DNA from 4 places in the Streptomyces sp. NPDC021020 genome. Region 4 is predicted to be linked to each of the others. Evidence: riboswitches for the same ligand, from Rfam matches in the RefSeq annotation. Region 4 holds a riboswitch; each other region holds the start of a gene.

What was found. A riboswitch is a leader RNA that binds a small molecule or an ion and turns the genes downstream of it on or off. The one in region 4 is predicted to bind cyclic di-AMP.
Region 1: linked by a shared signal. The riboswitch ahead of ACH4SL_RS28230 (C40 family peptidase) and the one ahead of ACH4SL_RS16980 (NlpC/P60 family protein) in region 4 are both predicted to bind cyclic di-AMP.
Region 2: linked by a shared signal. The riboswitch ahead of ACH4SL_RS01605 (M23 family metallopeptidase) and the one ahead of ACH4SL_RS16980 (NlpC/P60 family protein) in region 4 are both predicted to bind cyclic di-AMP.
Region 3: linked by a shared signal. The riboswitch ahead of ACH4SL_RS25875 (peptidoglycan DD-metalloendopeptidase family protein) and the one ahead of ACH4SL_RS16980 (NlpC/P60 family protein) in region 4 are both predicted to bind cyclic di-AMP.

Annotation. Positions count from the first base shown of each region.
Region 1 is NZ_JBIRQQ010000010.1:78,382-85,851, reverse strand. Features, by position in the region: gene ACH4SL_RS28260 (adenosylmethionine--8-amino-7-oxononanoate transaminase) at 1-1,114, opposite strand, end outside; gene bioB (biotin synthase BioB) at 1,107-2,291, opposite strand; gene ACH4SL_RS28250 (aminotransferase class I/II-fold pyridoxal phosphate-dependent enzyme) at 2,484-3,662, shown strand; gene ACH4SL_RS28245 (DUF397 domain-containing protein) at 3,686-3,937, opposite strand; gene ACH4SL_RS28240 (helix-turn-helix domain-containing protein) at 3,934-4,827, opposite strand; gene ACH4SL_RS28235 (ATP-binding protein) at 5,107-5,538, shown strand; gene ACH4SL_RS28230 (C40 family peptidase) at 5,557-6,042, opposite strand; cyclic di-AMP (ydaO/yuaA leader) riboswitch at 6,046-6,218, opposite strand; gene ACH4SL_RS28225 (hypothetical protein) at 6,558-6,872, opposite strand; gene ACH4SL_RS28220 (ATP-dependent Clp protease proteolytic subunit) at 6,878-7,470, opposite strand, start outside.
Region 2 is NZ_JBIRQQ010000001.1:350,471-357,940, forward strand. Features, by position in the region: gene ACH4SL_RS01585 (hypothetical protein) at 1-309, shown strand, start outside; gene ACH4SL_RS01590 (hypothetical protein) at 830-2,107, opposite strand; gene ACH4SL_RS01595 (DUF4240 domain-containing protein) at 3,571-4,263, shown strand; gene ACH4SL_RS01600 (N-acetylmuramoyl-L-alanine amidase) at 4,343-4,987, opposite strand; cyclic di-AMP (ydaO/yuaA leader) riboswitch at 5,391-5,553, shown strand; gene ACH4SL_RS01605 (M23 family metallopeptidase) at 5,601-6,836, shown strand; gene ACH4SL_RS01610 (MBL fold metallo-hydrolase) at 7,141-7,470, opposite strand, start outside.
Region 3 is NZ_JBIRQQ010000008.1:474,412-481,881, reverse strand. Features, by position in the region: gene ACH4SL_RS25880 (AAA family ATPase) at 1-3,203, shown strand, start outside; gene ACH4SL_RS25875 (peptidoglycan DD-metalloendopeptidase family protein) at 3,288-4,154, opposite strand; cyclic di-AMP (ydaO/yuaA leader) riboswitch at 4,158-4,347, opposite strand; gene ACH4SL_RS25870 (GNAT family N-acetyltransferase) at 4,730-5,746, opposite strand; gene ACH4SL_RS25865 (uridine kinase) at 5,809-6,450, opposite strand; gene ACH4SL_RS25860 (hypothetical protein) at 6,686-6,880, shown strand; gene ACH4SL_RS25855 (hypothetical protein) at 6,988-7,470, shown strand, end outside.
Region 4 is NZ_JBIRQQ010000005.1:383,611-391,080, forward strand. Features, by position in the region: gene ACH4SL_RS16965 (RHS repeat-associated core domain-containing protein) at 1-2,703, shown strand, start outside; gene ACH4SL_RS16970 (hypothetical protein) at 2,732-3,352, shown strand; gene ACH4SL_RS16975 (NlpC/P60 family protein) at 3,406-4,506, opposite strand; gene ACH4SL_RS16980 (NlpC/P60 family protein) at 4,849-5,889, opposite strand; cyclic di-AMP (ydaO/yuaA leader) riboswitch at 5,896-6,053, opposite strand; gene ACH4SL_RS16985 (NlpC/P60 family protein) at 6,218-7,348, opposite strand.

The DNA of each region.
Region 1 (7,470 bases), on a different contig from region 4:
GCTCCGCGGCCGCCGCCAGGCCCTCGCGCAGGCCCGCCCCGATCCGCTCGACCTGCCCCGCCCAGTCCTGCCCGAGCAGCAGGTCGAGGGAGGCGTTCGCGACCGCGGCGGCCAGCGGGTTGCCCATGAAGGTCGGCCCGTGGGCGAGCACCGGCACCTCGCCGCGGGAGATGCCCTCGGCGACCGCGGAGGTGCACAGCGCCGCCGCCATCGTCAGGTAGCCGCCCGTCAGCGCCTTGCCGACGCACATCACGTCGGGGCTGATCCCGGCGTGCTCGGCCGCGAAGAGCTTTCCGGTGCGGCCGAAGCCGGTGGCGATCTCGTCGAGGACGAGCAGCACCCCTTGTTCGTCGCACGCCTCCCGCAGCACCCGCAGGTAGCCGGGGGAGTGGAAGGTCATGCCGCCCGCGCCCTGCACGACCGGTTCCACGACCACCGCCGCCAGCTCGTGCGCGTGCCGCGCGACCAGGGCGCGCAGCCGCTCGCAGTACGCCGGGTCGGGCTCCGCGTCGAAGCCGGGCGGCGGCTGCTCGGCGAAGACCTGCTCGGGCAGCACCCCTGACCACAGGTGGTGCATGCCACCGTCGGGGTCGCACACCGACATCGGCTGCCAGGTGTCGCCGTGGTAGCCGCCGCGCCAGGTCAGCAGCCGGCGCTTCTCCGGCCGGCCGAGCGAGCGCCAGAACTGCAGGCACATCTTGACCGCGACCTCGACCGACACCGACCCGGAGTCGGCCAGGAAGACGTGCCGCAGCGGCTCGGGCGTGATCTCCACCAGCCGCGCCGCGAGCCGCACGGCGGGCTCGTGGGTCAGGCCGCCGAACATCACATGGCTCATCCGCCCGAGCTGGTCGCGTACGGCCGCGTCCAGCACGGGGTGCCGGTAGCCGTGGATCGCCGACCACCACGACGACATGCCGTCGACCAGCTCGTCACGCCCCTGCGCGGGCGCCGCGAGCCGCAGCCGCACCCCCTCGGCCGACGCCACGACCAGCGGCTCCTGGCGGCCGGGCATCGGCCCGTACGGATGCCAGACGTGCTCGCGGTCCAGGCCGAGGAGCACCTCGGGCGACAGCGGGGCCGGGGCCGCGAACAGGGCCGCGGGCTCAGGCATTGGGCGGCAGGTCCGTTCCCGCACCCCGGCGGCGCACCGCGACCAGGTCCGTCCGCGCACCCGGCACGGGCGGTGCGGCCTCCGCCCCGCCGTGCCCGTGCCCGTGCGCGTCGGCACAGGCGGTGTCGCCGCAGCCCCCGCAGCCGCGGTCGTGGGTGCCGCACAGCCCGGCGGCGCGGTGCGCGGGCAGCGTCGTGGTGTCCGCGCCCTCCACCTCGAAGCCGGCGTCCGCGATCATGTCCAGGTCGGCCTGGCCGGCCTGGCCCTCGCTCGTCAGGTAGTCGCCCAGGAAGATCGAGTTGGCCAGGTGCAGGGCCAGCGGCTGCATCGTGCGCAGGTGCACCTCGCGCCCGCCCGCCAGCCGCACCTCCACGTCGGGGCACACGAACCGGACCATCGCCAGGATCCGCAGGCAGCGCTGCGGGGTGAGATTCCACTCCTCGGCCAGCGGGGTGCCCTCGAAGGGGATCAGGAAGTTGACCGGCACCGAGTCCGGGTCCAGCTCGCGCAGCCCGAAGACCACGTCCACCAGGTCCGCGTCGCTCTCGCCCATCCCCGCGATGAGCCCCGAGCACGCCGACAGCCCGGCCGCCTGCGCCTGCTGCACGGTGTCGACCCGGTCGGCGTACGTGTGGGTCGTGGTGATGGTCCCGTACGTGCCCTCGGAGGTGTTGAGGTTGTGGTTGTACGCGTCCGCGCCGGCCGCCTTCAGCCGGTCGGCCTGGCCGCCCGTCAGCAGGCCCAGGCACGCGCAGACCTCGACGTCCTCGTGCTGCCCCTTGATGGCCGCGATCGTCTCCGAGACCCGGTCCACGTCGCGGTCGGTCGGCCCGCGCCCGCTCGCCACCAGGCACACCCGCTTGGCGCCGCCCGCCACCCCGGCGCCCGCCGCGGCCGCGGCCTCCTCGGGCTTGATCCAGGTGTACTTGAGGATGCCGGTCTGCGAGCCCAGCCGCTGCGAGCAGTACGAGCAGTCCTCGGGGCACAGCCCGGACTTGAGGTTGACCAGGTAGTTCAGCTTCACCCGGCGGCCGAACCACGTGCGGCGCACCCGGCCCGCGGCGGCCACCACGTCGAGCAGTTCGTCGTCGGACGTCGCCAGCACGGCGAGCGCCTCGTCCCGGGTGGGCAGCTCGCGGCGCAGCCCCTTGTCCACCAGTGCGGTCAGCAGATCCATGAGGGGATACTCGCCTACCCGGCGGCCCCGAGCCAAGGACGGACCGAACAAGAGCGGTGGCCGCCGGTGTGTGCATCACCACACCCTGTGCACGATTGCGGGCCAGTACGTTGCAGGGTGAGGCCCCCGCAGCGGGCGCCGCCCCGGCCGCACCCCGCCGACCGTTCCCGAACCGCACCCCGAAGGACCGCCGTGACCAGCACACCGCCCGCCGCCGGGCACCCCGGCCCCTTCGGCTGGATCGCCGAGCAGGCCACCGCACGCTCCGCCGCCGGGCTGCGCCGCGAACTGCGCCCACGGGCCGCGGAACCGGGCCTGCTCGACCTCGCGGGCAACGACTACCTCGGCCTCAGCCTGCACCCCGAGGTCACCGCGGCGGGCGCGCAGGCGTGCGTGACGTGGGGCGCCGGGGCGACCGGCTCCCGGCTGGTCACCGGCAGCACCGCGCTGCACGCCGAACTGGAGGCGGAGCTGGCCGACTTCACCGGGTTCGAGGCCGCGCTGGTGCTCGCCTCCGGCTACGCGGCCAACCTCGCGGCGGTCACCGCGCTCACCGGGCCGGGCGCCCTCATCGTCTCCGACGCGGCCAACCACGCCTCCCTCATCGACGGCTGCCGGCTGTCCCGGGCGGCCACCGAGGTCGTCCCGCACGCCGACCCCGCCGCCGTGCGCAAGGCGCTCGCCGCGCACGCCGGGCGGGCCGTCGTCGTCAGCGACACCGTCTTCTCGGTGGACGGCGACGCGGCGCCGCTGGGCGCGCTCGCCGCCGCGGCGCGTGCGCACGGGGCCGCGCTGCTGCTGGACGACGCGCACGGGCTCGGCGTCCTCGGGCCCGGCGGGCGCGGGGCCGCGCACGCGGCGGGCCTTGCGGGCGCGCCCGACGTGGTGTGCACCGCGACACTGTCCAAGGCGCTGGGGGCGCAGGGCGGAGTGGTGCTGGGCCCCGCCGCCGTCATCGACCACCTGGTCAACACCGCGCGGACGTTCATCTTCGACACCGGGCTGGCGCCGGCCGCGGCCGGCGCCGCCCTCGCCGCGCTGCGGCTGCTGCGGCGCGAGCCCGCGCGGGCGGGCCGCGCGCTGGGCGCGGCCCGCGACTTCCACCGCCGCCTCACCGCCGCGGGGCTGGATGCGACGGCGCCGGACGCGTGCGTCGTCTCGGTCCGGGCGCCCTCGCCCGCGGCGGCGGTGGAGTGGGCCGCCGCGTGCCGCGCCGCGGGGCTCGCGGTGGGCTGCTTCCGCCCGCCGTCCGTCCCCGACGGCGTCTCCCGACTGCGGGTGACGGCCAACGCGGCGCTGTCCCCGGCCGGGATCGCGGCGGCGGCCGCCACGATCGTCGCGACCGCGCCGGCCGGGGCGATCCGTACCTGACGGGACCTGCCCGCCTCCGGGGTCTAACCGGCCTTGAGCGCCTCCGCGTTGACGGCCGCCACGAACGAGGTCCACGCACCCGGTGCGAACAGCAGGGCCGGCCCGGCGGTGTCCTTGGAGTCGCGGACCGCGACAGGGCCGGAGGGCAGACGGGCCGTCTCGACGCAGTTGTTCGCCGCCGTGCTGTGGCTGCTGCGCCGCCAGGCGACGTCCAGCGCCAGGCTGGACGGAACGTGGGCGTGCGGCTCGCGGGCCGCCGGGATTCGCGCAGTCATGCTGTCGGTGCCTCCTTAGTGCGCCGCTGCAACCGCGAGAACTCCGCCCCGATTTCCGTGATCATCGCAGCCGATTCCGCACAGGGGAGCGCGCGATCACACAATCGGGCGAACGCGGCGGTGTAAGCGGCGATGTCTTCTTTCCGATCGACACAGAGACTACCGGTCAGATGGTCGAGAACAACCACATCCAGATCTGCAATGCGCGGAAAGGAGAAGATGACGAAAGACCCCGTCACCCCTATGTGCCCGCCCGCGGCAAATGGCAGCACCTGCAGGGAAACCTGCGGGAGTTCGGCCGCGCGTGCGAGCCACCGCAGCTGACCTGCCATCACCTCCGGCCCGCCGACACCGCGGCGCAGCACCGCCTCGTCGAGCACCGCGTTCAGCTCCAGCGGCGGGTTCTGCTCCAGCAGGACAGCCTGCCGTGCGATGCGCACCTCGGCCAGCGCGGCCACCTCGCGCGGGGCGAGCTGCGGCAGTACGTCGCGGGTGAGCGCACGGGCGTACCCGGGAGTCTGGAGCAGGCCCGGCACCACCGTGGTCTCCAGCGACCTGGCCCGGGTGGCGCCCGTCTCCAGGCTGATGAAGTCGCGGTATTCGACCGGCAGGACCTCGCGGAAGTCGTGCCACCAGCCGCGCTGGTGGCCGTGTCCGGCAAGGGTGTGCAGCAGGTCGCGAACATCGCGGTCACGTACGGAGTAGGCGTCGAGCAGCAGGTTGACGTCCTCGGCGCGGACGCTGCTGTGGCCGGTCTCGATACGGCTCACCTTCGACTGGTGCCACCCCACCCGCTGGGCCGCCTCGCCGCTGGTGAACCCCGCGAGATCGCGCAACCGGCGCAGTTCCGCGCCGAGTCGGCGCCGGCGTACGGCGGGCTCTCGTTCCATGTCCTCTCGCCCTCCTCGCTGCGACGCAATCCGGCGGCCGGTTGCGTTCTGTCCTCTTCTCCCCGATACGCCAGTCTGCCGACCATGTGCGTTCTCCCGCGGCAGAGTTCACCGATTTGAGCGACAGATATATGCAGACCGCTGTGCGGCGCCCGCATTGGCGGCACGATGAGTGCATTCTGGCGCGAACCCGGCGTATGCGAGGGCGGCCCAATTCCGGCCCCGCAGCCGGGGCGTTCGCATCGGAGCCAGGTCACGGCGGGAAAGGGAAGCGTCGCCATGGCAGATCTTCAGGAAGCGTCCGTCACCCTGCCGAGCGAACCCGCCTCGGTGACGGCGGCCAGGCGGTACGTCTGCGCGCTGCTCGCCGACTGGGGACTGCCCGCGGGCGCCCCGGCCGTCGACACCGTGCGCCTGATCGTGTCCGAACTGGCCACCAACGCGGTGCTGCACACCTCGGGCCTGTCGCCGACCTTCACCGTCGACGTACGCCTGGAGCGGTCCGAGCAGCTGCACATCGGTGTCACCGACAGCCACCCGCGCTGGCCGCGCCAGGCCGCGGTGTGCCCGCAGCAGCAGGACAACGGCCGCGGGCTGGTCATCATCCGCCATCTGACCGCCGAGTCCGGCGGCAGCCTGCGGGTCACCCCGACCGGCGACGGCGGCAAGACCGTCTGGATCGTGCTGCCCTGGGCCGTCCCGGTGGGCTGAGCGCGGGCCGCGCGGCGGTCAGACCCGCCCGTACCAGACGGTGCGCGTCCAGATGTGCTCCAGGCGCACCCGGGCGCCGGTCTTCGGGGCGTGCCAGATCTTGCCGCCGCCCGCGTAGATGCCGACGTGGTAGACGGAGGACGCGGACGGTCCGCTGTGGAAGAAGACCAGGTCGCCGACGTGCCGGCCGGACGCGGAGATGTGGCGGGTGTTGCGGTACTGGGCGGCGGCGGTGCGCGGCAGCCGCTTGCCGGCCTTGCTGAAGGAGTAGAGGGTCAGGCCCGAGCAGTCGAAGCGCGAGGGCCCGGTGGCGCCCCACTGGTAGAGGGAGCCCTCCTTGGACGCCGCCACCCCGAGGGCCCGGACGCCCGTGGTGGCCGCCTCGGCCTGCTGGACGGCGCCGGGCAGCAGGGACGGTACGGCGACTGCGGCGGCGGTGAGCACGGACGCGGCCCCGAGACGGGTCAGCCGTGCGGAAGCGGAAACTGCGACAGGCGCGGTCATGCGCAACCCTTCGTCGTCGGCCTGCGAAGGATGACCTGTCGGGTTCGGGCAGGCGAAGATGCCCGGCCGCGTGCTGCGGCTTCACCCCAAGGGGCGGCCCGGGAGTACCGGGTCCGGCCCCGTCGTGCGTGGGTCCTCCGCTCCCGCCGTTGCACTCGTGTCGACCTGGCATCCGCACGCCGGCGGGACTCGGCGTCCGTGCGGACCGCCCCGCCACGGCGGCGGGGGCTTGTCGTCACCACGGATCGTGACGCACACGGCACGCCGGTACCCGGCGGGAAACGCCCGGTGTGACCCTCGTCACGCTTGGTCCGACCGGGTGGCGGCGCTGCTCCCTTCCGGTGAGCGGCGCGCCCCGGCACACCGCTGTGACCTGCGCTGTCGACCCACCGCCCGGACCGGCCCGCGCAACCGGGGCGGTCGCCCGCCGGCCCCGCGCCGCTGGGCCGACGGGATGAGGGAGGGTTCGGCCGACAAGGGGAGGCCGCGCCGCAGCGTGACGGCGCGGGCGGCCGTCACGGCGCGGGCGGCTCCGGTGCGGGCGCCACCACCGCGAGCGAGGACCGGCGCTCGCCGTCCAGCACCCGCAGCGCCCGCCCCAGCGTGGCGTGGTGGAGCTGCGTCTCGCCGCGCAGGTGCATCACCGTCAGCGCCTCGCGCAGCGCAAGCGCCCGCCCGACGAGCGCCTGCGCGGCACGCAGCGCCCCGTACGTGTCGGTGCCGCGCGACGGGTTGACGCGGCCGAGCAGGTCGACGACCTCCAGGTAGCAGTCGATCAGCTCGCCCTCGGAGCGGGTGAGCGCCGGCAGCGGCGGCGGTTCCGGGCGCACCGGCCTCACCGCGCGCCGGTGGCCGGGCCGTTGGTCTTGCGGCTGTTGGTGAGCCGGTCCGCCAGGCCGTAGTCGACGGCGGACGCGGCGTCGAAGACCTTGTCGCGCTCGATGTCCGCCCGGATCCGCTCCGGCTCCTGCCCGGTGTGGCGCACCAGCAGCGCCTCCAGCTTGTCGCGGGTGCGCAGCAGTTCGTTGGCCTGGATCTCCAGGTCCGACACGTCGCCCTGCACCACGTCGCCCATCGACGGCTGGTGGATCAGGATCCGGGCGTACGGGGTGATCATCCGCTTGCCCGGCGCCCCGGCCGCCAGCAGCACCGCCGCGGCCGACGCCGCCTGCCCGATGCAGACGGTCGCGACGTCGCACGTCACGTACTGCATCGTGTCGTAGATCGCGGTCATCGCGGAGAAGGACCCGCCCGGCGAGTTGATGTAGAGGTGGATGTCCTGGTCGGGGCTCGCGCTCTCCAGATGGATCAGCTGGGCCATCACGTCGTTGGCCGACGTGTCGTCGACCGGGGTGCCCAGGAAGACGATCCGCTCCTGGAGCAGCTTGGAGTACGGGTCCGTGGTGCGGGTGCCGCTGCTGCTGCGCT
Region 2 (7,470 bases), on a different contig from region 4:
GCGGCGCGGACCCGCCTCCCGCCCTTCCCGGGGGTGCCGGGGGAGACGGGCCCCGCGCGTACCCCGGCCGTCACCAGCCGGGCGCAGCCCTCAGCACTTGTCGGCCGGCACGGGACGCACAGCAGCGGGCACGCGGCCGCCGACGACGGGTCGGTGCTGGTGTACGGCGTGCCGCGCGGCGAGTTGGCGGGGACGAAGCTCGCCCACGCCGTCTTCTCGACCGGCGGCGCGAGCAGGAAGGAGTCGCAGGAGACCTGCCTGCTGTCGCCCGCGGCGAGCGTGAAGCTGCCCGCGGCCTGCGAACACTGAGGCGCTGTCGAGTCGTTGACGCGTCCATCCGCGGCCGCGACGGGACCGGCGTCGCTGACGGTGGCGCGCCAGCGCGCCGTACCGGGCAGCTGGAGCAGCCCGACGGGGCCGGACTTGACCCTTGGGCCGGGCCCGCGCCGGCGGGCAGTCGTGCGGCTTGCACGCGGCCCCCGGCGCGACGGCACGGTCACGGTGGTGGAGGTCAACGCCCCGCTCGCGTCAGCGCCGTTGGCGATGTCCTGGACCTGCGCGGTGGCGCAGCCCGTGCTGACGACCGTCCGCAGGCGGATCTGCGGGGCGTCTCCCCGGAGGCGGCGGCGAGCGACGGCCGCGCGCCGCCCGCGAAGGCGCTGGCGCCGGTGAGGGAGGGGTGCTGGGCGGCGGAGATCCCGGAGAGGTCGACCGTGCCGTCCGCGCCCGGCGCCGGGTCGTGTGGGCGAGGTCGAGCCCGGTGCGCCGGGCCCGCGGGTACGCGGCGGCGTGGCGCGCCCCGCCGCAGGAGACGCCGGCGGGGTGAGGGTCACGGACGCGCCCGTGCACAGGCACGGCGAGCGCCGGTGGCCGGGTCCGCCGAGAAGAGGATGCCCGCGTCGCCGAGTCCGTACAGGCAGCGGGTGGTGGTGTCGTACGCGTAGCCGTAGTCGCGGGTGACGCCGCCGTTGACGGCCGGGAAGCCGGCGCAGGGTGCGGCGTGCGTCCAGCTGTAGCAGGTGGTGGTGCCGGGCGGCGCCCCGCCCAGCTCGGCGAAGTAACTGCGTTTGTCACCGCCCGCGTTGACGACCTCGGGAGTGAAGACGAGCGCTCCGGCGGGGAGTTGCCCGAGTCCGGTGGCGGGCGGCGCGAGCGTGCCGCCGTCGAGTGTGAAGCAGCCGGTGGTCGGCGAGCTGCCCGAAGAGGCCGTGGTGCAGACGCCGTTGGGTGCGCCTGCGGTGTCGTAGGAGACGAAGGCGTTGTAGGCGGAGGCGTTCGGGTCGGACACGGCGGGGTGCGGGGTGGTCCAGCCCGCGCAGACCGCGCCGGTCGCCGGGTCGTAACAGCCCAGCGAGGTGGGCGTGCTGCCGTTCTGCGGCGAGGAGGAGGCGTAGAGGCGGCCGCCGGCGACGGTCGCCCCGCCCTGGTAGGGCGAGTAAGTCGCCCCGGGCGCATCGTGGTTGGGCGGCACGATCGCGGCGAACGGCTGCCCGGTGCAGGGGCTCCGGGACGCCGTGTCGAAGCACAGCACCTCGCCGGTGCTGGCCACGCCGTACGCCTTGCCGTCGCCGGTCGTGACGAGGCCCGCCAGACTGTTGGCGGCGCTCGGCGAGCCGGTGGACGACTCCAGTGCGACGTAGCCGCAGTTGGCGCGGGCGCCGAGGTCGAGGCATCCGGCGCCGACCGAACCGGCCGCGACCGCGGGGTAGTAGACGACTCCGGCGCGGTGTGGGTCCCGCACGTACTGCGGGGTGAGGGTGGCGAAGACGTCACCCGTACTGCCACTGCCGAGCGGGCCCGCGGTGGTGTTGAGCGGGCGCGGCCAGGGGCCGCCCGTACAGGGCCGGCCGGAGGAGAGGTCGTTGCAGACCACGAGCGGGTCGGCGGGGCCGGTGTGGTGGGAGATGCTCCAGGCCTCGACGTCGCCGGAGGGCGCGTGGAAGAGGAGCGGCGTGAAGCCGTCGCCGCCGGTGTCCCCGGGGCCGGTGGAGGCCGGCCGCGCGGCTCTTCCCCGGGTTCCGCCCGGGAGATGTCCCCACGCACCCCTGGTGTGACCGGCGGGGCACAGCACACTTCGTGCGGAGGCGGGGGCGGGGCCGGGTGCCACTCCGGGGGTATCTCCTCGGAACGCGCGTTCACCTTCGTCCGGGATCGCCGAGGGACGGGGAAGCGCATTCCTGCGAGGGCAGCCCCGGACCGTCCCCCTCCCGGGTCCCGTCGGCGGCTGTCCGCCGGTGGTGGTGGTCTCGTGGGCGGCGGTCCAGCCGAGCGTGTCGCCGGGCGGGGGCAGCGCGCCTGCGCCGTCTCCGCCGACGTGGGCCGTGACCGGTGCGGTGGAACCGGCCGCCGTCGCGAGCAGCGCCGCCGAAAGGACTGCTCCCGCGCCGATGGCAAACCTGCGAGGTCTGCTGACCGCCCTCCGCGCCGGAGGCGTGGAAAGGGAACGCAGCAGCCGGAGCATCGGTGTCCCCATTTCCTCTCGACGCGCACGGACGCGGTCGTCGGCCCGCGTGCGAACACGGTAGGGCAGGGAGAGACGTGCAGGTCACCCGGACGAGCTGAAGGAGAGGGGCGTTGAATGCAATGCGCCGGTTGCTTTCGGAAAGGGGCGGTCGGCGGTGTCCTCCGTGACGATTTCCGACCGCTGATGCAAAGACTGCAGAAGGGGACCTCCGCGCACGCCGGGCGCGCGCGGCGGGAATGATGTGCGGCTCGTTTGTGTGTTTTGCGGCGGCGCTTTACGGTGCGAGGTGCGGGGTGGTAAAGGCCTGGGTCTTGGGCCGGTTGCCGGCCCCGGGGGCCGGCTGCCGCGGGTCGCGGCGGGGCGGGCGGGCGCGGTGACCGGCGGCAGCGCCGCTGCGGGCCCGGTGCGCGGGGCGGGGACGGGCGGCGCGGTGGGGCGCGGACCAGTCGTACCGGCGGGCGCTGCGGGCGCCGGCGCGTGGTCGGGGCGGTCGGAGCGTACCGCCGAACGGTGGATCACGTTCCGCCAGTCGGGTGAATCGCGCGGGGTGGCGTGGGCGCTGGGGCTGGTGGGGCATCACCGTTGTGAGTAAGGCGGGTGACCTGCCACTACAGCGCGGGACACCTGCCGTAGCAGGAGGTGAGCCATGATTACGAATGGCTTGTGGCGAACGGTGCAGCGTGCCATTGAGTCGCCGGAACTGACGGTCCGGTTGATCGCCATCCTGGTCACCATGGGCACGTGCGCCGCCGTCTTCGCCTGGCTCTGGAGAGCCTGACCCTCCGTCCCGCCCCGGCCCCGTACCGGCGGCACCAGCGCCGCCGACCAGGTCGCGACCCGTCCGTCCACAGCCTGTGGACGACGGTCCGCCCGTACGGTCACGGGGTGCGGGGCGGGGCGCGGGCGACGGCGACGCGCTGCCCGGCGCGGGGCCTGGCGCTGCCGGGCCGCAGGGCGGCGCGAGCCGCGGGAGCGCCCGTGGCTGCCCGGGATCCGGAATCCCGCGCGGCCCGCAGGTCACAGCCGCCCGTCCAGCGTGCGGGCTCAACTTCCGTTCCCGACAAGCGAATTGGAGTCGTCAGAAGCCCCTGGCATAGTCAGTCCCCATGAACACCGACTCCTTCTGGGCCCTCCTGGAGGACTCCCGGCGGCACGGCTTGGGCAGTGACAAGCGTGACGCCGGACTGCGCGACAGCCTCGCGCGGCGCACCGGTGACGAGATCGTGGCCTTCCAGGCCTGGCTCGACGAGCTGACCGACCTGGCCCTCACCTGGGATCTGTGGGCCGCCGCCGACCGGATCTTCGGTGGCTGGTGTTCCGACGACACCTTCCGCTCCTTCCAGCACTGGATGATGGGCCTCGGCCGCGCGGTCTTCGAGGCCGCGGTGAACGACCCGGACGTCCTGGCCTACGCCCCCGAGGTGCTGCGGCTGTCCGGTCGCCCCCGCGCCGCCTGGCCCGCCGCCGACCGGCCCGCGTGGCCCGCCCTCGACACGGTCGGCCTGGCCGCGTACGAGCTGGTCACCGGACCCTGCGAGGACTTCGGCGACGCCTTCTACGCCGCCGTCCGCGGCGCCCGCGGCGCCCGCCGCCACTGGCCCGCTCCCTACGGTGCCGGCTGCGGCGGCCGGGGGACCGGCGCCCCGCCCGTACCGGCGGACAGCCCCGACCCCTCCGGGCGCCGCTGGTCGGCCCTCGACGAGGAGGAAGCGGCCCGGCGGCTGCCGCGGCTGAGCGTCCTCTTCCCCCTCGACGAGCCCTTCCCGCGCGGCGGCGCCACCGACCGGTCCGCTCCGTAGCGGGCGCCGGGCCCCGTACCGGCCGGTCGGCGCCTGCGGCGGGCGGTCGGGGCCCGGCTGCCGCGCGGCCCGGCCCGGCTCAGACCCCGTTGACGAGCCGGATGTAGCGCACCCAGTCCCAGTTGGGGCCCGGGTCGGTGTGGTCGGTGCCGGGCACCTGGACGTGGCCGATGATGTGGGCGCGGTCCTTGGGTATGCCGTACTTGTCGCAGATCGCCGCCGTCAGCGCTGCCGAGGAGTGGTACATCGCGGTCGTGAAGTACGACGGCTGGTCGACCCAGCCCTCGTGCTCGATGCCGATGCTGCGGGTGTTGTAGTCCCAGTTGCCCGCGTGCCAGGCGATGTCGTGCTCGCGGACGCACTGGTCGATCGCCCCGTCGGCGGACCGGACCACGTAGTGGGCGGCGGCCGCGTGCGCCGGGTCCTGGAAGAGGGAGATCGTGTCGGCGAAGGTCTCCTGGGTGACGTGGATGACCACCATCTGGATCGGGTAGCTGGAGGGCCGGTTGGACGCCGTGTAGTTGGCGGTGCTGGCCGGCGCCCAGGTGGCTGACGGGTAGTCGACCGCGGCGGCTGCGGCGCGGGCAGAGGCGGGGGTGGCGGCCGGGGCGGAAGCGGCCGGCCAGAGGTCGGCGGCCAGGCCCGCGGTGGCGGCGGCGCCGATTCCGAGTCCGCCGCGCAGCAGCGAACGGCGGGTGGGTTCCGCAGGGTTGGGGCGATGCATCGGGGGCTCCCAGAGGCGTCATGGTGCTGAGGCGGCATGGTGCTGAGGAGTCATGGCATGGACGAGTGCATGACAAGAGCATCGGGCCTGCCCATCGTGCGGCTCACGCCCCTGGCGTGCCAAGGGATTCGCGAATTGGCACAGGTTCAGACCACTGGCGCACCCGCGCCGCCGCGAGGGTCACCGACCCCTCACCCCGCGTGATCATCCCTCCCCCTTCCGGTAACAACTGGCGAACACTCGCATCACTGCCCGGCCACGCCGCGTGTCCGCTTCCTCCCTTCTACGGATACCCTGCCCGATTGCTTCCCACCCCCAACTCTTCGATTCGGCTTGGAAAACCCGTCCGGCTCTATTAACGTTCGATAACGCAGCGCGGTCGTCACTGCCGCCGACAGGCGGCACCGTGCGCTTGCCGAATCCCGTCCGCGGGAACCGGGGACCCGCCCTTCCGTCACCACGGAAGGGGTCCAATGGGGTGAATCGGGGGGCCGTCAGGCCGTCCGTAGGAGACCTTCCTGCTCCGAACCCGTCAGCTAACCCGGTAGGCGAGAAGGAAGGAAAGGAGTGCGCCCCCGTGGCGTCCAACCAGCCTGCCTACGCTCCGACCCCGGTGGCAGAACCGACCGGGCAATGGCACTTCGGAGAGCCCGGCGAGCGCTTCTCGCCCGACGGCCCCGGCTATTTCCCCGCGGCACCCGGCACCCCCGCCGCCCCCCAAGCCCCCGGCTCCCAGGGCTTCCCCGGCTCCGCCGCCCCGCTCCCGGCACCCGCCGCAGTCCCCGCCCCCGAGGCCCCCGCGCCGGCCGGCTCCCCCCGGCCCGACGCCGACGGCCTCCCGGGCGACGGCCCACGCAGCCAGCCGCGCCTGCCCCGGCAGCGCGGCGGGCTCCCGGGTCTGGCCGGCGGCCTGAGCAGCGCGGCCAGCGTCGGATCGGCCGTGCTCGGCATGGCGGCGATGGCCGCGGTCGGCACGGGCGGCGTGGCCGCCGCGGCCGAACCGCCCGCCGCCGCCGCGCCGGTGGCGGCTCCTGACCTGCCGGTCGCGCCGGCAGCTCCCGCCGCGGCCCCCGCCGTCCCGTTGCCGGACGTCGCGGTCGGCACCCCGTCGTACGACCCCGCCGCCGTCACCCGGGCGGCGACCGCGGCCCCCGCCGCCCCGCCCACCACCGAGGCCCAGGACGCCCCGTGCGCCGAGCCCGGCGCGGAGACCGCCGACCCCGGCGAGGCGCTGTGCAGCCGCATCATCGCCCAGGTCACCCAGCAGCGCGCGGACGCCGAGCGCCGCGCCCGCGAGGCCGCGGAGCGGATCGCCGCGGAGAAGGCGGCCAAGGAAGCCGCGGCCCGCAAGGTGCGCGAGCAGGCCGCCGCCGCCAAGGCCGAGGCCGAGGCGAAGGCCAAGGCCGCCGCCGAGGCCGCCGCGCAGGCCGAGGCGGAGCGGCTGGCGCAGCTCGCCGCCTCCTACGTCAAGCCGGTCGCCTCGTACACGCTCACCAACGCCTTCGGCGAGTCCGGCAACATGTGGGCCATGCACACCGGCCAGGACTTCGCCGCCCCCACCGGCACCCCGGTCCACGCCGTCCACACCGGTACGGTCACCTCGGCCGGCTGGGCGGGCTCGTACGGCTACCGGGTGGTGCTGCGGCTCGACGACGGCACCGAGCTCTGGTATTGCCACCTGTCGACGATGGTCGCCACGGACGGCCGCGTCACCACCGGCGACACGATCGGCCGGGTCGGTGCGACCGGCAATGTACCGGGCCCGCACCTGCACCTGGAAGTACGCCCCGGCGGCGGCGCACCGGTCGACCCGGTGCCGTGGCTGCACGGCCACGACGTCGCCGTCTGAGATCCGGCGCGAAACGCCACGCCGAAACGCACGCACGTACGGATATCTGCGCATAAGCTAGGCGACAGGCATAGGCTTGCAGGTATCGGGGGTCGGGCACACGGTCTGTCCCCGGTATCGGCGGATTCACCGGACACGCACACCGCAGACGTGCGAAGGAAACACCGCAGGAGTACGGTCACGGCAAGGGCCCTGCGCCCGCTCGCAGGCCCCCAGGAGCCGCCGCGGCCCCGGCGTTCACCCCCCCCGACGCCGGGGCCGTCGGCATCTCCAGCCCCCGGCCCCCTCCCGCCCGGCCGGCAGGTCAGCTCCCGGCGCCGCCCGCGGCCGCCGTACCGTCCGCCGCCGCGCCTTGAGGGGCCTCCGCCTTCTCCGGCCCGTTGCCGTCCGGCGCGTCCGCCCCCGCCGCGAAGCCGGCCGCGAGGCCGACCAGGGCGACGAGGTCGGCCCGGTCCGTCGCACCGTCCAGGGCGCGGTATTCGACGGCCGCCAGGATCGCCATCCGTTCGCCCAGCCCCCACTGCGGGTAGGGGTCCGCCGCGACCAGATCCGCGGCGAGGACGGGCAGCGGGCGCCCCGCCGTGTGCCCGCGGTGGATGACCTCCCGCAGGTCCAGCAGGTAGTCGGCGTAGCG
Region 3 (7,470 bases), on a different contig from region 4:
AGGCCGCGGCGCTGCGCGGCCTGCTGGACGGGGCACGGGACGGGCGCAGCGGGGTGCTGGTGCTGCGCGGCGAGGCGGGCATCGGCAAGACCGCGCTGCTGGAGCACGCGGTGGGCCAGGCCGCGGACATGACGGTGGTACGCGGCTCGGGCGTCGAGTTCGAGGCGGAACTGCCCTTCGCCGGGCTGCAGTTGCTGCTGCGTACGGCGATGGGCGCGGACGGCGCGCTGCCGGAGCCGCAACGGCGGGCGCTGCGGGCGGCGTTCGGGCTCGGCGGTGTCGAACCGGGCCCCGTCGAACCGATGTTCGTCGGCCTGGCGGTGCTGTCGCTGCTGTCGGAGCACGCGGGCGACGGGCCGCTGCTGTGCGTCGTGGACGACGCCCAGTGGCTGGACCGGGCGTCCGCCGACGCGCTGCTCTTCGCGGCGCGGCGGCTGGACGCGGAGGGCGTCGCCATGGTCTTCGCGGCGCGCGACGGCGAGGGTGCCTTCCCCGCGCCGGGCCTGCCCGAGCTGCGCCCCGCGCCGCTGGACGAGGCGGCGGCGCTGGCGCTGCTCGCCGAGCGCTCCGGGCCCTCGGGCCGGGAGGACCCGATGGCGGAGGGGCTGCGCCGCCGGGTGCTGGCGGAGGCGCAGGGCAATCCGCTGGCGCTGCTGGAGCTCCCGGCGGGACTGCGGGACGCCGGGAGCGCGGTGGCCGGGCCGGGCGCGCTGCCGCTGACCAGCCGCCTGCAGCTGGCCTTCCACGGCCGGGTCAGCCATCTGCCGCGGGCCACCCAGACGCTGCTGCTGGTGGCCGCCGCCGACCACACCGGCGAGCTGGGTACGGTCCTGCGGGCGGCGGGCGAGCTGGGCGCGGGTGTCCCGGACCTCCCGCCCGCGCAGGACGCCGGGCTCGTCACGGTGGACGGCACGCTGCTGCGCTTCCGGCATCCGCTCGTGCGGGCCGCGATCCACCAGCGGGCCTCCCTGCCCGAGCGGCTGGCCGCGCACCGCGCGCTGGCCGCCGCGGCCGACCCCGAGCGCGACGCCGACCACCGCGCCTGGCACCTCGCGGCCGCCGCGACCGGCCCCGACGAGGCGGCGGCCGCCGCGCTGGAACGCACCGCGGGCCGCGCGCGCGAACGCAGCGGCCACACCGCGGCCGCGGCCGCGTACGACCGCGCGGCCCGGCTGAGCACCGACCCGCCGGCCCGCCTGCGCCGCCTGCTCCTCGCCGCGGAATCCGCCTCCGAAGCGGGCGAGATCCCCCGCGCCCGCGCCTTCGCCGACGAGGCCGCCCGCCTGGCGACACGCCTGACCGCCACGGCCGCCGCCCCACGGGAGGAAGCGGCACCGGTGCAGGGCCCGTACGGCGCCCCGGAGACCGACGGCCGGGGAGAGGCACCCGCACCTGCACGGCACCTACACGGCGCCGGCCCGGGCGGCGGCGCCGGGACCGACGCGGACGCCCGCAGCCCGCAGGAGCCATCCGCATCGGAGCAGCACCCGTACGGCAGCGGCCCGGACGGCGCCCCAGGGACCGACGGCCTGGGAGAGGCAGCCGCACCCGTACGGCGCCCGCACGGCAGCGGCCCGGGCGGCGGCGCCGGGACCGGCGGCCCGGGGGAGGCAGCCGCACCCGTACAGCGCCCGCACGGCAGCGGCCCGGACGGCGGCCCGCACGCCGCCTCGGGCAGCGCGCCCGGGAGTGCCCTGGCCCCGCGTGCCGCCGGGCCGGGCGGCAGGCCCGAGGGTGCCTTCCCCTCAGGCGGAGCCGAACAGCTCGCCGTCGCGCGGACGTTGCACGTGCGGGGGCTCGCGGACTTCCTGGAGGGGGACTTCCCCGGTGCGCACCGGCTGCTGACCGAGGGGGCGGCGCTGGCCGCCGAGGGGGATCCGCAGCGCGCGGCGCGGATGCTCGTGCAGGCCACGCACACCGCGTGGTATCTGGGCGGCGACGTGGTCACCGACACCCTCGCGCGGCTGGACGCGCTGGGGCTGCCGCCGGACGCGCCCGTGCTGCCCGTCGCCGCCTTCCTGGTCGCCGCACTGGGGCCGGGCTCGGCCGGGCGCGTACCGCCGGACCTCGGCGCGGCGGCGGCCGCGGCGCGGGCGGCGCACGGCGGGCGGGTCGATCCCGGGCATCTGGTGATGCTGTGCGGGGTGGGCCTGACGCTCGGCCAGGACGTGCAGGCGCACGAGCTGACCACGGTGCTCGCGGCGGAGGGCCGGGAGAGCGGCGGGGTCGGGCGCCTCACGACGGTGCTGTTCTTCCGGGCCGAGGCGGAGATCTTCGACGCGCGTTTCGACGACGCGGCGGCGACCGCCCGGGAGGCGCTGCGGATCGCGGCGGACACCGGGCAGCGGCAGTGGGTGAGCCAGCTCAGCAGCGCGCTCGCGTACGTCGCGGCGATGCGCGGCGACCAGGACGAGTGCCGCCGCCGGGTGGACGCGGCGCTCGCGGGCGGCTCGGGCACGGCGATGGCGCCGGGCGCCCCGTGGGCGTACTGGTCGCAGGGGCTGCTGGAGCTGGGCCGCGGCCGGGCGCAGGCGGCGCTGGAGCAGCTGGCGCTGCTCGGCGAGGAGTCGGTGCGGCACCACATATCGGCCACCCGCAGCGTGCCGGACCTGGTGGAGGCGGCGGTGCGGCTCGGGGTGCCGGAGCGCGCGGACGCGTCCTTCGCGCGGTTCGAGGAGTGGGCGGCGCGGTCCGGGCAGAGCTGGGCGGCGGCGCTGGTGGCGCGCTGCCGGGCGCTGCGCGCGCCGGAGGCGGACGCGGAGGCGTACTACCTCGCCGCGCTCGACGCGCACGACCCGCACCGGCGGGCGATGGAGTCGGCCCGCACCGGCCTGCTGTACGGGGAGTGGCTGCGCCGGGCGCGCCGCAAGAACGAGGCCCGGGTCAGGCTGCGCACCGCACTGGACGTCTTCGAGCGGCTCGGCGCGGCCCCGTGGGCGGAGCGGGCGCGCGGCGAGCTGGGCGCGGCGGGCGGGACACTGCCGGAGGCCGGCCGGGAGGCGGCGCCGGTGGACGCGGAGGCGGGGCTCACACCGCAGGAATCGCAGATCGTCCGGCTGGCGGCGGAGGGCCTGTCGAACAAGGACATCGCGGCCCGGCTGTTCCTGAGCCCGCGGACCGTCGGCTACCACCTGTACAAGGCGTACCCGAAGCTCGGTGTGGCCTCCCGGGGCGAGCTGGCCGGGCTGTTCGGGCAGGCGTGACACGGGGGGGGGGGAGACACGCGGGTGCCCGCCCGGTCGCGAGGACCGGACGGGCACCGGGGGTCGTGCCGCTCGGGCGGTGGCTCAGACGGTGACGCCGTGCGACGCCAGGTAGGCGACCGGGTCGATGTCGGAGCCGTAGTCCGGCGTGGTGCGCACCTCGAAGTGCAGGTGCGGGCCGGTGACGTTGCCGGTGGCGCCGGAGATGCCGATCTCCTGGCCCTCGGTGACGGTCTGGCCGACCGAGACCACCGGGCGCGTCAGGTGGCCGTACAGGGTGTACTTGCCGTCCGCGTGCTTGATGATCACGTCGTTGCCGTAGGCGCCGTCCGCGCCCGCGTGGACGACGGTGCCGGCGGCCACCGAGTGGACCGGGGTGCCGCTCCAGACGAGGAAGTCGACGCCGGTGTGGTGGCCGGAGGACCACATGCTGCCGCCGGTCTTGTAGCCGGTGCCGATGGCGGCGTCGCCGACCGGCTTGGTCCAGCCGGTGTCGGCCTTCTTCGCGGCGGCGGCGGGGGCGGCCGGAGCGGCCTTCTTCACCGGGGCGGCCTTCTTGGCGGGGGCCTTCGCGGCCGGTGCCTTCACCGCGGGCGCCTTCGCGGCGGGCGCGGCGGCCGGGGTGGTGTCCAGCGTGATGTGCAGGCCGGGGCGTATCAGCGACGGGTTGGCGCCGATGGCCTTCTTGTTGGCGTCGTAGAGCGCCTTCCAGCCGCCCTTGACGTGGTGCGTGGTGGCGATCTTCGCGAGCGTGTCGCCGCGGACCACGGTGTAGTCGTGCGCCGTGGCGGTCGCCGCGGCCGGGGCCTTGGCGGGCTCGGCGGCGGACGCGGACTGGGCGACGCCGACGAGCGGGATCGCCACGGCAGCGGCGCCCGTACCGGCCACGATGCAGACGCGGGTGAGGCGGTTGAGCGAGCGGGGCTTGCGGTGCTGACCCTGTGCGGGCATGGGGATTCCTCTCCTACGCCTGCGAGGTGAGCTGTCGGGTTCGGGCTGGAGATGCCCGGCCGCGGCCGCGGTGCGCGCTCCGGTCAGGTGCGCGGGTGTACGGCACGGCTTCACCCCGAGCCGGCCGGGAGACGTCCCGGACGGCGGCTTACCTTGGGTCCCCCGCTCCTGCCCTTTGCAGCTCGGATGGTGCTGCGCCCGGGCGGCGGCAGGATTCGGCGTTCCGCCCGGCGGCTGTCGCGGACGTCCGGCCCGCGGTAACGGCGAAGCTAAACGACCTCGCGAGCGCCGGGCAAGCAAACCCGGCATGCCGCCCCATTCCACCCTTACCGGCGGTCACAGCGCGCCACCCGTACGATCCGGTACGTACCCGCGCCCGTCACCGTCCGCGGACCGGCCGCGTACCCACCGCAACATTCGACCCGCGGCGGGAACAGCGGGTGCGCGGGCCGGGAGCGGACCGTGTTCGGCGGGTGACACCGGACACACGATTCGCCCGGCGTGATCCACATCACCGTGAAATGTCCGATATGCAGGCTTATGCAACTTTCGCACCTTTAGTCGCCGATGGGGGGTCAGAACGTCCCCGGCGCCCCGCCGATCCGCGCGTCCAGCGTCCTGCTGAGCCGGTAGGCGACCGGCCGGAAGCCGACCGCGGGCCAGTGGCCCGCCGCCAGCGGCGAGGAGGAGTGCCAGCGGGCCGACATGTAGCGGTGTCCGTTGTCGTACGCCCAGGCCAGCGCGGTGGCCAGCAGCACCCGGCTGATGCCCTCACCGCGCGCCGACGGCTCCACGTACGCCTCGGCCAGCTCGACGCACGACTCGGGTATCACCGGATCCGGAGCGGCGGGGACGATGACGACCATCGCGATCTCCTCGCCGCGCCGGGAGGCGATCCAGGCGCCGCAGCGCGGGTCGGCGAGCGCGTCGGCGTAGCGCAGCCGGTGCGCGGCGAGCGCGGCCTCGGGCTGCGGCTGGAAGACCGCGGTGCCGCGCTGCCGCCGGGAGGACTCGGCGGCCATCCGCCCTATCTGCGGCAGGTCGCCGGGCCCGGCACGCCGGATGCCCAGGCCCTCCACCCCGCGCGGCTGCCGGCCGCGGGCCTTGACCGCCATCAGCCCGTGCACCAGCTCGCGGCCGAAGCCGAGGTCTACCCAGGGCGCGGTGGCCACCTCGCCCGCGGGCACCTGCACGTAGTGCACCAGCCGCCGGTCGGCGACCAGCCGCTCGGCGATCCGGGCGTAGAGCGAGCGCAGCACCTCGGTCTCCCGCCCGCCGGGCAGCGCGTGGCCGCCGTACGGGACGAGCGCGGAGTGGGGGTGGGTGCGCAGGCCCGCGGGGTCGTCGGGGGCGAGCGTGACGGGCTGGGCGGCGAGGTAGCCGATCATGTTGCCGTCGCCGTCGAGCGCGCGGCAGGCCTCCAGGCCGGGCACCGTGTGCAGCCGGCCGAGCAGGTCCTCGCCGCGCACGGGTCCGTCGGCCAGCCAGGACCGCTGCGAGGGCGGGCGCCGGGCACGGGCGAACCAGCGGTCGTAACGCTGCACGGCCAGGGGTATGTGCTCGGGAGTCAGCGGCGCGGTGGCGACAGTCATGGTGGTCGTGGACGCTAGCGGGGCGCGACCGCCGAGGGCAAGGCGGAGCCTGGTCACGACGCTCATGCCGGCTCCCCGCCCGTCCACGCGGGATGCCGCGGGTCGTCGGCGCGCACGGTGACGTCGGCGGTCTCCTCCGGCAGCACCTCGTCGGCGTAGCGCGCGAAGGCGGGCAGCGTCCAGCGCGCCGCCTCCTCCGTACGGCGGGCGAGCGCGGCCGGCGACAGCCGCAGATGCACCGTCAGGTCCAATGGCAGGCCCTGCCCGAGCAGCAGCGGGCCGTCCAGCACCAGGACCCCGCCGGGCGGCAGCTCGACGTAGTCCGCCCGGGTGGAACGGTCGGTGCCGGGGTCGCGCAGCGACGGCAGGGCGCGCCCGCTGCCGCCGGGGCCGAGCGGGTCCAGCACCTCCCGGCGCAGGGCGCCGGTGTCCAGCCACAGCTGGTAGTACGCGTCGGCGTCCTCGTGCCCGTACTCCAGCCGCAGCGACGCGGGCCGCCAGAAGTCCGCGGCGCGTACCCGCAGCACCCGGTGGCCGAGCGGCGGCAGCGCGGCGGCGAGGTCGTCGGCGAGGTCCGCGGTGCCGGCGGCGGGCGCGCCGTCCACGGCGACCCGCCACCACGGCCCCGCGGGCGGGTCCTGCCCGGCGATCTTCTCGGCGAGGGCCGCGGCGAGCCGGGGCCGGCTGATCGGCGTGAACTGCACGCGCCCATCCTGCCGGAGCCGCCCACGGAGCGGACGCGAGGGCCCGCCGTCACCCGATCGGGCGGGACGGCCGCGGGGCCGTACGAGCGCCACGCGCGCGCCCCGGCGGGGACCAACCCACCCTGATGGGCGAAATTCTCTACAAATCACCCATCTGCCGCCGAGCGGGATCCATGACTTTTTGTGACCCTGGAGGAACTCATGGTGACCGTCCCCCTCACCCAGGAGAAAGCCCATGATCCTGTCCATGTCCGGTGTCGTCCTGCTCGGCATCATCGTCTTCCTGTTCTTCCGCAAGGACGGTCTGAAGATGTCCCACGGCATCGTCAGCGCGCTCTTCGGCTTCTACCTCGCGAGCACCGCCATCGCCCCGAGCATCACGGCGGGCGGCGCGAGCCTGGCCAGCCTGCTGGGCGGGATCAAGATCTAGGGCTGCCGACGTCACCCCCAGGACCCGGGAGCGCGCCCGCTCCCGGGTCGCTCGCGGTCCCTCCCCCGCCGCACCCCAGCACTCCCCCGCCACCCATGGAGCAAGCCGTGTCCAGGCGCCCCCTGCCCAGCATCCTGACCAGCCGTCCCGCGCTCGCCCGCGGCCGCGACCTGGCGCGCACCGCCGCCGACGGCGCCTCGGACGTCCTGCATCCGGTCATCACCATCGGCCGCGGCATGCGCCGCCAGGCCGCCTGGGCGGGCACCTGGTGGGCCCGCACCCCCAAGGACCGCCGCGGCCCCGCGCTGCTGCTCGCCGCCGGGGGCGTCGTGGTCGTGGTGATGATGCCGTACGGGCCGCTGCTCGCCCTGGCCGCCGTGCTCGCCTCCGCCGCCTGGATGGGCCGCGACCGCGCCGCCCGCACCCCCGCGGGCCCCGGCGAGGCCGAGACCGCCCGGCTGCGCGCGCTGTACGACGCCCTGGTGCCGTACCTCTCCGACCCCGCCGACCCCGCGCCGCTCTACACGTACGACGGAGGCTGGGAGAAGGCCTTCGGCTCCTACGACTTCGAGGACGGCCGACTCGTCCGG
Region 4 (7,470 bases):
TACACCGGTGACTCCACGGCCGTCAGCGCGCCCGCCGGCGGCTCGGCCACCCGTACCGTGACCGACGCGCTCGGGCGGACCACGCAGCTGCGCGAATACTCCGGCGGCTCCTACTCCGACGCCGACTACGGCGGCACCGCGCCGCTGCCCGCGCACACCACGACCGCGTACACCTACGGCGCCGACGACCGCAAGCTCACCGTGACCGGGCCCGACAAGGCCGTGTGGTCGTGGGGCTACGACCTCTTCGGCCGCCAGACGTCGGCGACCGACCCGGACGCCGGGACCACCACGACGACCTACACCGCGGTCGACAACGTCGACACGGACACCGACGCCGAGGGCCGTACGCAGCTGTTCGGCTACGACGCGATCGGCCGCAGGACCGGCCTGTGGCAGACCGACCGCAGCGACGCCAACCGGCTGGCGAGCTGGACCTACGACACCGTCGCCAAGGGCCAGCCGGCGACCTCGACCCGCTACGACGGCGGCAGGCAGTACACCGACGCGGTCACGTCGTACGACAGCCTCTACCACGTCACCGGCAGCACCGTGAGCCTGGACCCGACCGATCCCCTGGTCACCTCCGGGGCGGCGCAGGCCGCCTACAGCTTCGCCGCGAGCTACAACGTCGACGGCAGCCTCGCCTGGAGCCGCGAACCGGCCGTCGCCGGGCTCCCGCAGGAGGACGTCAGCTACACCTACACCCCGACCGGGAACGTCGACACGGTGGTCGGCAAGTCCGGCTACGTGCTGGACACCGCCTACTCGCAGACCGCCCGGCCGGAGCAGCTGACCCTCGGGGTCTCCCCCTCGCCGACCGTCAAGCAGGCGTACCTCGACAACGAGTGGGAGGAGGGCACCGGCAGGCTGCTGCGCAGCTACGTCACCGACGACACGCACGCGTGGATGCCGATGGACCTGCACTACAGCTACGACGCCGCCGGCGACGTCACGAAGATCAGCAACCCCGCCACCCTCGGCGGCACCACCACCGCCGACACCCAGTGCTTCGGCTACGACGGCTACCAGCGGCTGACCAGCGCCTGGACCCCGGCCGGCGGCGACTGCACCTCGGGCACGGCCGCCACCGCCGGACTCGGCGGACCGGCGCCGTACAGCAGCAGCTACGCCTACACCGACGGCGGGCTGCGCACCAGCGACACCGAGCGCACCGCGGCGGGCAGCACCGGCACCACCACCTACTGCTACGGCAAGCCGAGCCAGCCGCACACCCTGACCAGCACCGTCACCAGCGGCAGCTGCACGGGCGCGGCCGACACGTACACCTACGACAAGGACGGCAACACCCTCACCCGCCCTGTCGCGGGCACCGCCGGGCAGTCGCTCACCTGGAACACCGAGGGCGACCTCGCCACCTCCGCCGAGGGCACCGACGCGGCGGGCTACCTCTACGACGCCGACGACGACCTGCTCGTCCGCCACGCCACCAGCGGTGACGGGGAGAGCGTGCTCTACCTCGGCGCCACCGAACTGCACTCCCGCAAGGGCGCCGACGGCAAGGCCACGACCTGGGGCGTACGGCAGTACACCGAGGGCGCGGACGGCCAGGTCGTCGCGGAGCGCACCACCGAGCCGGGGGTGCCGCAGCTGAGCTGGATCGCCTCCGACGACCACGGCACCGCGGGCATCGCCCTGGACGGCACCACCCAGGCCGTCAGCACGCGCTACACCACGCCGTTCGGCTCCTCGCGCGGCAGCAGCCCCGCGAACTGGCCGGACGACAAGGGCTTCCTCGGCGCCCCGGCCGACCCCGGCAGCGGCCTCACCCAGGTCGGCGACCGGCAGTACGACCCGCTCACCGGCCGCTTCCTGAGCACCGACCCGAAACTGGAGACGGACAAACCCCAGACCCTCAACGGCTACGCGTACGGCGCGGACAACCCCGTCACCTTCGCCGACCCCACCGGCGACGGCCTGGCCTGCGGCTTCGGCGACGAGCCGGCCTGCCCGCACACCCCGAGCAAGGGCAAGGGCGACGGCGGCGACCACCGCACCCAGAAGGAGAAGGAGCAGGACGCCCGGAGCCACAAGGGCGCGACCCACACCGCCACCAGCGCCTCCTACCACACCAAGGGCAGCAACAGCGGCGGCAGTTCCGTCGACAGCAAGACGCAGGACTGGCTGCGCAAGAACCTCGGGTACACCGGCGGCGGCAACCTGGACGACAAGACGTTCCGGAACTGGATGGACAGCGCGGGCGGCAAGTATTCGGCGCAGATCCAGCAGTTCGGCAAGTGCCTGGACGGCGGCAGTTCGGCGGCGCAGTGCAAGGACGCCGTCAAGATGCCGCACAAGAACGACGTCGCGGACAAGCTCAACGCGGCGTCCAACGCGGCCATCGCGGTGGCCGCCGGAGGGCTGCTCTTCTGCTCGATCGTGGGCCCCGAGGGCGGCGCGGCGTGCGGCGCGACGGCCATCGCCGTCTACACCGGCATCCAGATCGTGGCCAACGGCTACCAGGCGTACTACAACTGCCGTAACGGATTCGGCACCGCGTGTGTGAAGTCCTCCGTGCAGGCGCTGCTCATCTTCACCGGCATCGGATTCGCCCCCAAACTGGCGGCGACACCCGTCGGGAAGGTGGCGAACAAGATAGGGACCTCGGTGGCCGGCGGCGTCGTCAAGGGGGTCGGCGGGGTCGCGAAGGGACTCAAGAAACTCGGTGGGCTCTTCGGATGAGCGCGGTGAGGACGAAGGAGAACACGGAATGTCCGGCGACAGCGCAGGAGGTGGACCGGTGACGGCCGCGGCGGCAGAACTGCCGCACGGGCGGCAGCGGTTCCTGGTGCCGCTGGTGGCGCACGCCCGGTGGATGACCGCCGGGTGCGTGGCCGGCACCGCGGCGGGCCTCGCCGTGGCACTGTCGGTCGGCAGCCAGGAGCAGGACTGGGAGACCTTCAACCTGACCGGCCAGCTGGTCCTGCTGGGCGTCTTCCTGGTCGTCGTGCCGTGGGCGCAGCTCAGGCAGAAGACCCGGCGTTCGCTGGCCGAGGGCTACGCGGCGGCGGTACCGCTCCAGGCGCCGCCGGCCGTGCGGCGCGACCACGAGGGGCGGGACGCCGTCCGGCGCCGGCTCGCCCTCGACGCCGCCGTGACGGGGCTGGTCGGCGTGCTGCTCGCGCTGTTCGGCGTCTGGCGGCTGCATGTGCCGCTCCTCGTGCTGCTGCTGCCGCTGCTCTTCGCGGTGTTCGCGGTCGGGACGCGCAGCACCCGGCGGTGGGAGCGGGAGCACGGCGTCGTCCTGTGGCGGCCGGCGCTCGGCCGGGCCGTCGGGACGAAGGGCCCCGGGCTGTACGTGACGCCCGCGGAGGTGAGGCCGCCCGTGTAGCGCGGTGGGCCCCGCGGTGCCGCGGGGCCCACCTGTCACGGCCGCACCCCGGTTCAGCTGGGGCGGACCGCGCCCGCGAAAGGCATTTCGCTGATCGGCGCGATCCGCACCGTCGAGCCGGGGTGCGGTGCGTGGATCATCTTCCCGCCGCCGATGTAGATGCCGACGTGGCTCACACCCGAGTAGAAGAAGACCAGGTCGCCGGGCTGGAGCTGGTCGCGCGAGATGCGCGGGCCCGCGTTGATCTGGGTGTACGTGGTGCGCGGCAGCGACACACCCGCCGCCTTCCACGCCGCCTGCGTCAGGCCGGAGCAGTCGTACGCGCGCGGGCCCGTCGCGCCCCACACGTACGGCAGGCCGAGCGCCTGGTAGGCGAACGCCACGGCGCGGGCGGCGCGCGGCGAGGGGGCCGCGACCGCGGGCAGCGGCGCGGGGGCGGTGCCGTGCGCGGGGGCGGTGTCCTGCGCCGGGGGGCCGTCGTCCGCCGCGAGGGCCGCGCGCTGGGCGGCGGTCAGCCGGGCCAGCAGCGCCTGGGCGGCGGCGAGCTTGCCGGTGACGGTGCGGCGGTGGGCGGCGACGGCGGCCTGCGCGGTGCGCAGGGCGGCGAGCTTGTCGGTGGCCTGCGCGCGGGTGCTCGCGATGTCGCGCTGCTGGGAGGCGAGTTGGCGCAGCGTCACGGACTGGCGGGTGCCGGCCTGGTCGAGGAAGGCGGCGCGCTCCAGGTAGGTGCTCGGGGAGGAGCTGAGGGCGAGCTGCAGCAGCGGGTCGATGCCGCCGGTGCGGTACTGGGCGGCGGCGAGGCTGCCGAGCGCGTCCCGCGTGGTGTTGAGGGCGGCGGTCTTGCGGGCCAGCTCGTCCTGGAGGGCGGTGACCGCGGAGTTCGCCCGGTCGGCCTGCTCCGTGGCGCCGTCGTACTCCTGCGTGGCCTGCTCCGCCTGCTGGTAGAGCGTCGCGACCTGGGCGCGTACCTGGTCGGGGGTGAGCTGTGGCTCGGCGTGCGCGGCCTCGCCGAGCAGGGTCACGGAGGCGGCCGAGGCGAGGGCCAGGGTGACACCGACCCGTTTGGTGGCCGCGGAGGGACCGCCGGCTAAAGGAGGGCGCCTGCGGTGCGCGGCGGGGCCGGTGGGACTGCCGGCGGGACTGTGTGAGGCCATCGCGGCCGTCACTCCTTCCAGGGAACGGCCCGGCGGCGCCTGCACGGGGGGTCAGGGCGCCGCCGGGCCTTCGGCGGGGGTGGCCGAGTGCCGTCCACGAGCCGGGACGGCAGTGGGGTGTCGGCCACCTGAGGAGCGACGCTAGACCCGCCGGGGGCGGGAAAGGGGCGCGTTGACCGGGATTGGCCTCATCCGGTCACCTCTGCGCGCTTTCGACCGCCGTTCGACGGGTGACCCGCCCGCATATGCCCGCAGCCTGACCGGATGCCCCGGATCCGTACGACCGACGTACGGGCAGGGGCGCGGTCAGGCTGCGGAGGAGAGGCCGCGCGGGCGCCGGGGTCAGGCGACCCGGCGCGCCTGGGAGAAGGGCATCCAGCTCATCGGGGCGACCTCGACGACCGCGCCGGTGTGCGGGGCGTGCACGATCTGGCCGTTGCCGAGGTAGATGCCGACATGCGAGTTGCCGGAGTAGAAGAAGACCAGGTCGCCGGGCCGCAGATCGGCCTTCGAGACGGCCACCCCGTCGTGGATCTGGTCCTGAGTGGTGCGCCCGAGGGTCACGCCCGCCGCGCGGAAGGCGGCCTGGGTGAGCCCGGAGCAGTCGTACGAGCCGGGGCCGGTCGCGCCGCGCACGTACGGCTTGCCGCGCTGCGCGAGGGCGAACTGGATCGCGGCGGCGGCACGGCCGCTCGCGGGGCCGGAGTAGGTGTAGTCGCTCTTGGACGACGAGCCCTTGTGGATGTTCGCGACCTGGGCGCGCTGCTGGGCGGTGAGGCTGTTGAGCAGCTTCTGCGCCGCGGCGAGCTTGGTCTCCATCGTCTTCTTCTGCGTCGCGAGCTGCTGCTGCGCGGTGGTGAGCTGGGCGAGGCTCGCGGTGGCCTGCGCCCGCTTGATGGAGGCCTGCTCCTGCTGGATCTGGAAGTTCTTCAGCGCCGCGGTCTGGCTCGCCGACAGCTGGTTGAGCGTGTGCGACTGCTCCAGGAAGGCGGTCGGGTCGCTGGACAGCAGCAGCTGGACGGTCGGGTCGATGCCGCCGTCGCGGTACTGCGCGCTCGCGAACTGGCCCAGCAGCTGCCGGGTGGCGTTCATCTGCTCGGTCTTCCGGGCGACCTCGCCCAGCAGCGTGTTGGTCTTGTCGCGCTGCGTCTTGGTGTTCTCCACCGCCTGGTTGTAGGCCTCCGTCGCCACCTCGGCCTGCTCGTTGAGGGTGTCGATCTGCTGCTTGACCTCGGCGATGGTGGGCTTCGGTTTGGCGGGCGTGGCACTGGCGCTCTCGCTGAGCAGGGTGACGGAGGCAAGAGCCGCGGCCGTGACCCCGACCGCCGCGCGCGGGGCGGTGACGGCCAGCAGGCTCTGACGCGGCTTGCGGTGCGACGCCACGAAGGCGACTCCTTCCGTGAACCGCCGACCGGGTTAGCTGACGGGTTCGGGCCGGGAAGGTTGGCCCTACGGTCCGGCGCCTCGCGGCACCGTGTCCGATTCACCCCAACTGTGCTTGGTGGGTCCCCGGTTCCGGCCTGGGCCGGATTGAGCGGAGGTGAGACGCTGCCGGTGCGGTCACCGGCGGAGAACGTATCGCCTAGCGGGCTACCGTAGCCAAACTCTCCCGGGTCTGGGAAGTTTGGATCGGAACGTGACCGAAATCGCTTTGTGATCTTACGGTTCGTGACCGTGCGCCATGACGCCGGTCAACGTTCCCCGACGTCGGTCAGTACGGGCGGACCACGCCGTAGATGGGCATCTCGGTGATCGGCGCGATCTTCACGACGGTGCCGGTGTGCGGCGCGTGGATCATGTTCCCGCCGCCGATGTAGATGCCGACGTGGCTGTGGTCGCTGTAGAAGAAGACCAGGTCGCCCGGCTCCATGTCGGACTGCGACACCCGGGTGCCGACGTTGACCTGCTCGCCGGTGGTACGCGGCAGCGTCACGCCCGCCGCCTTGTACGCCGCCTGCGTCAGGCCCGAGCAGTCCCACGAGCCGGGGCCGGTCGCGCCCCACACGTACGGCTCGCCGATCTGGGCGCGGGCGAACGCGATGGCCTTGTCGGCGAGCGAGCTGTTCGCGGCGGAGGAGGTCGAGGTGGTGGAGCCGGCCTGCTGGGCCTGCTTGGCCGCCGCGTCCTTCTTCGCCTGCTCCTGCTTCGCGATCGCGGCGGCCTTGCGCGCCGCCTCCTCCTCCTGCTTCTTCTCCAGGGCCGCGAGCCGCGCCTTCTCCTGCGCGGTCAGGCTGTTGAGGAGCTGCTGCGCGGCGCCCAGCTTCTTCGCGACATCGGCCTTGGCGGTCTTGAGCTGCGCCTGCTTCGCGGTGAGCGTCTGGAGGGCCTGCGCGGCCTGGATGCGCTTCTGGGTCGCGTCGGCCTGCTGCACCCGGAAGTCCTCGACGGCGGCCTTCTGCCGCTTGCCGAACAGGTCGGTCAGGTGCCGCTGGTCCAGCAGGTCCTGCGGGCTGGCGGCGAGCAGGTAGGTGGCGGTGGAGTCGTCGCCGCCGCTGCGGTACTGCGCGGCGGCGTAGATGCCCAGCTGCCGGCGGGACTCGTTCAGCGTCTGCGTCTTCTGGGCGGCCTGCGTCAGCAGCGTGTTGACCTTGGTGTTCTGCTGGCTGGTGGCTTCCTTGATCCCGTTGTAGTTCTCGGTGGCCACCTCCGCGTCGTGCTGGAGGGCGTCCACCTTCGCCTTCACCTCGGCGATCGAGGGCTGCGGCGACGGGGCCTCGGGCGCGGCGCTCGCCGCCTCCGCGAAGATGGTCATCGTGGCCAGCGCGGCGGTCGTCAGCCCCACGGCCGTACGCGGCCCCGGGCTGCTGAGTATCGCGGTGCGGGACTTGCGGTGTGTCGCCATGCCCGACGGACTCCTTTCGGACGCTGCCTGGTGCGGCACCGTAACCAAGTGCCGCAGCGAGGGGAAGGCCGGTGTCCGGTTGGCCCCGATACCTTTTCGTAATCAATTCTGATTCTCACCGA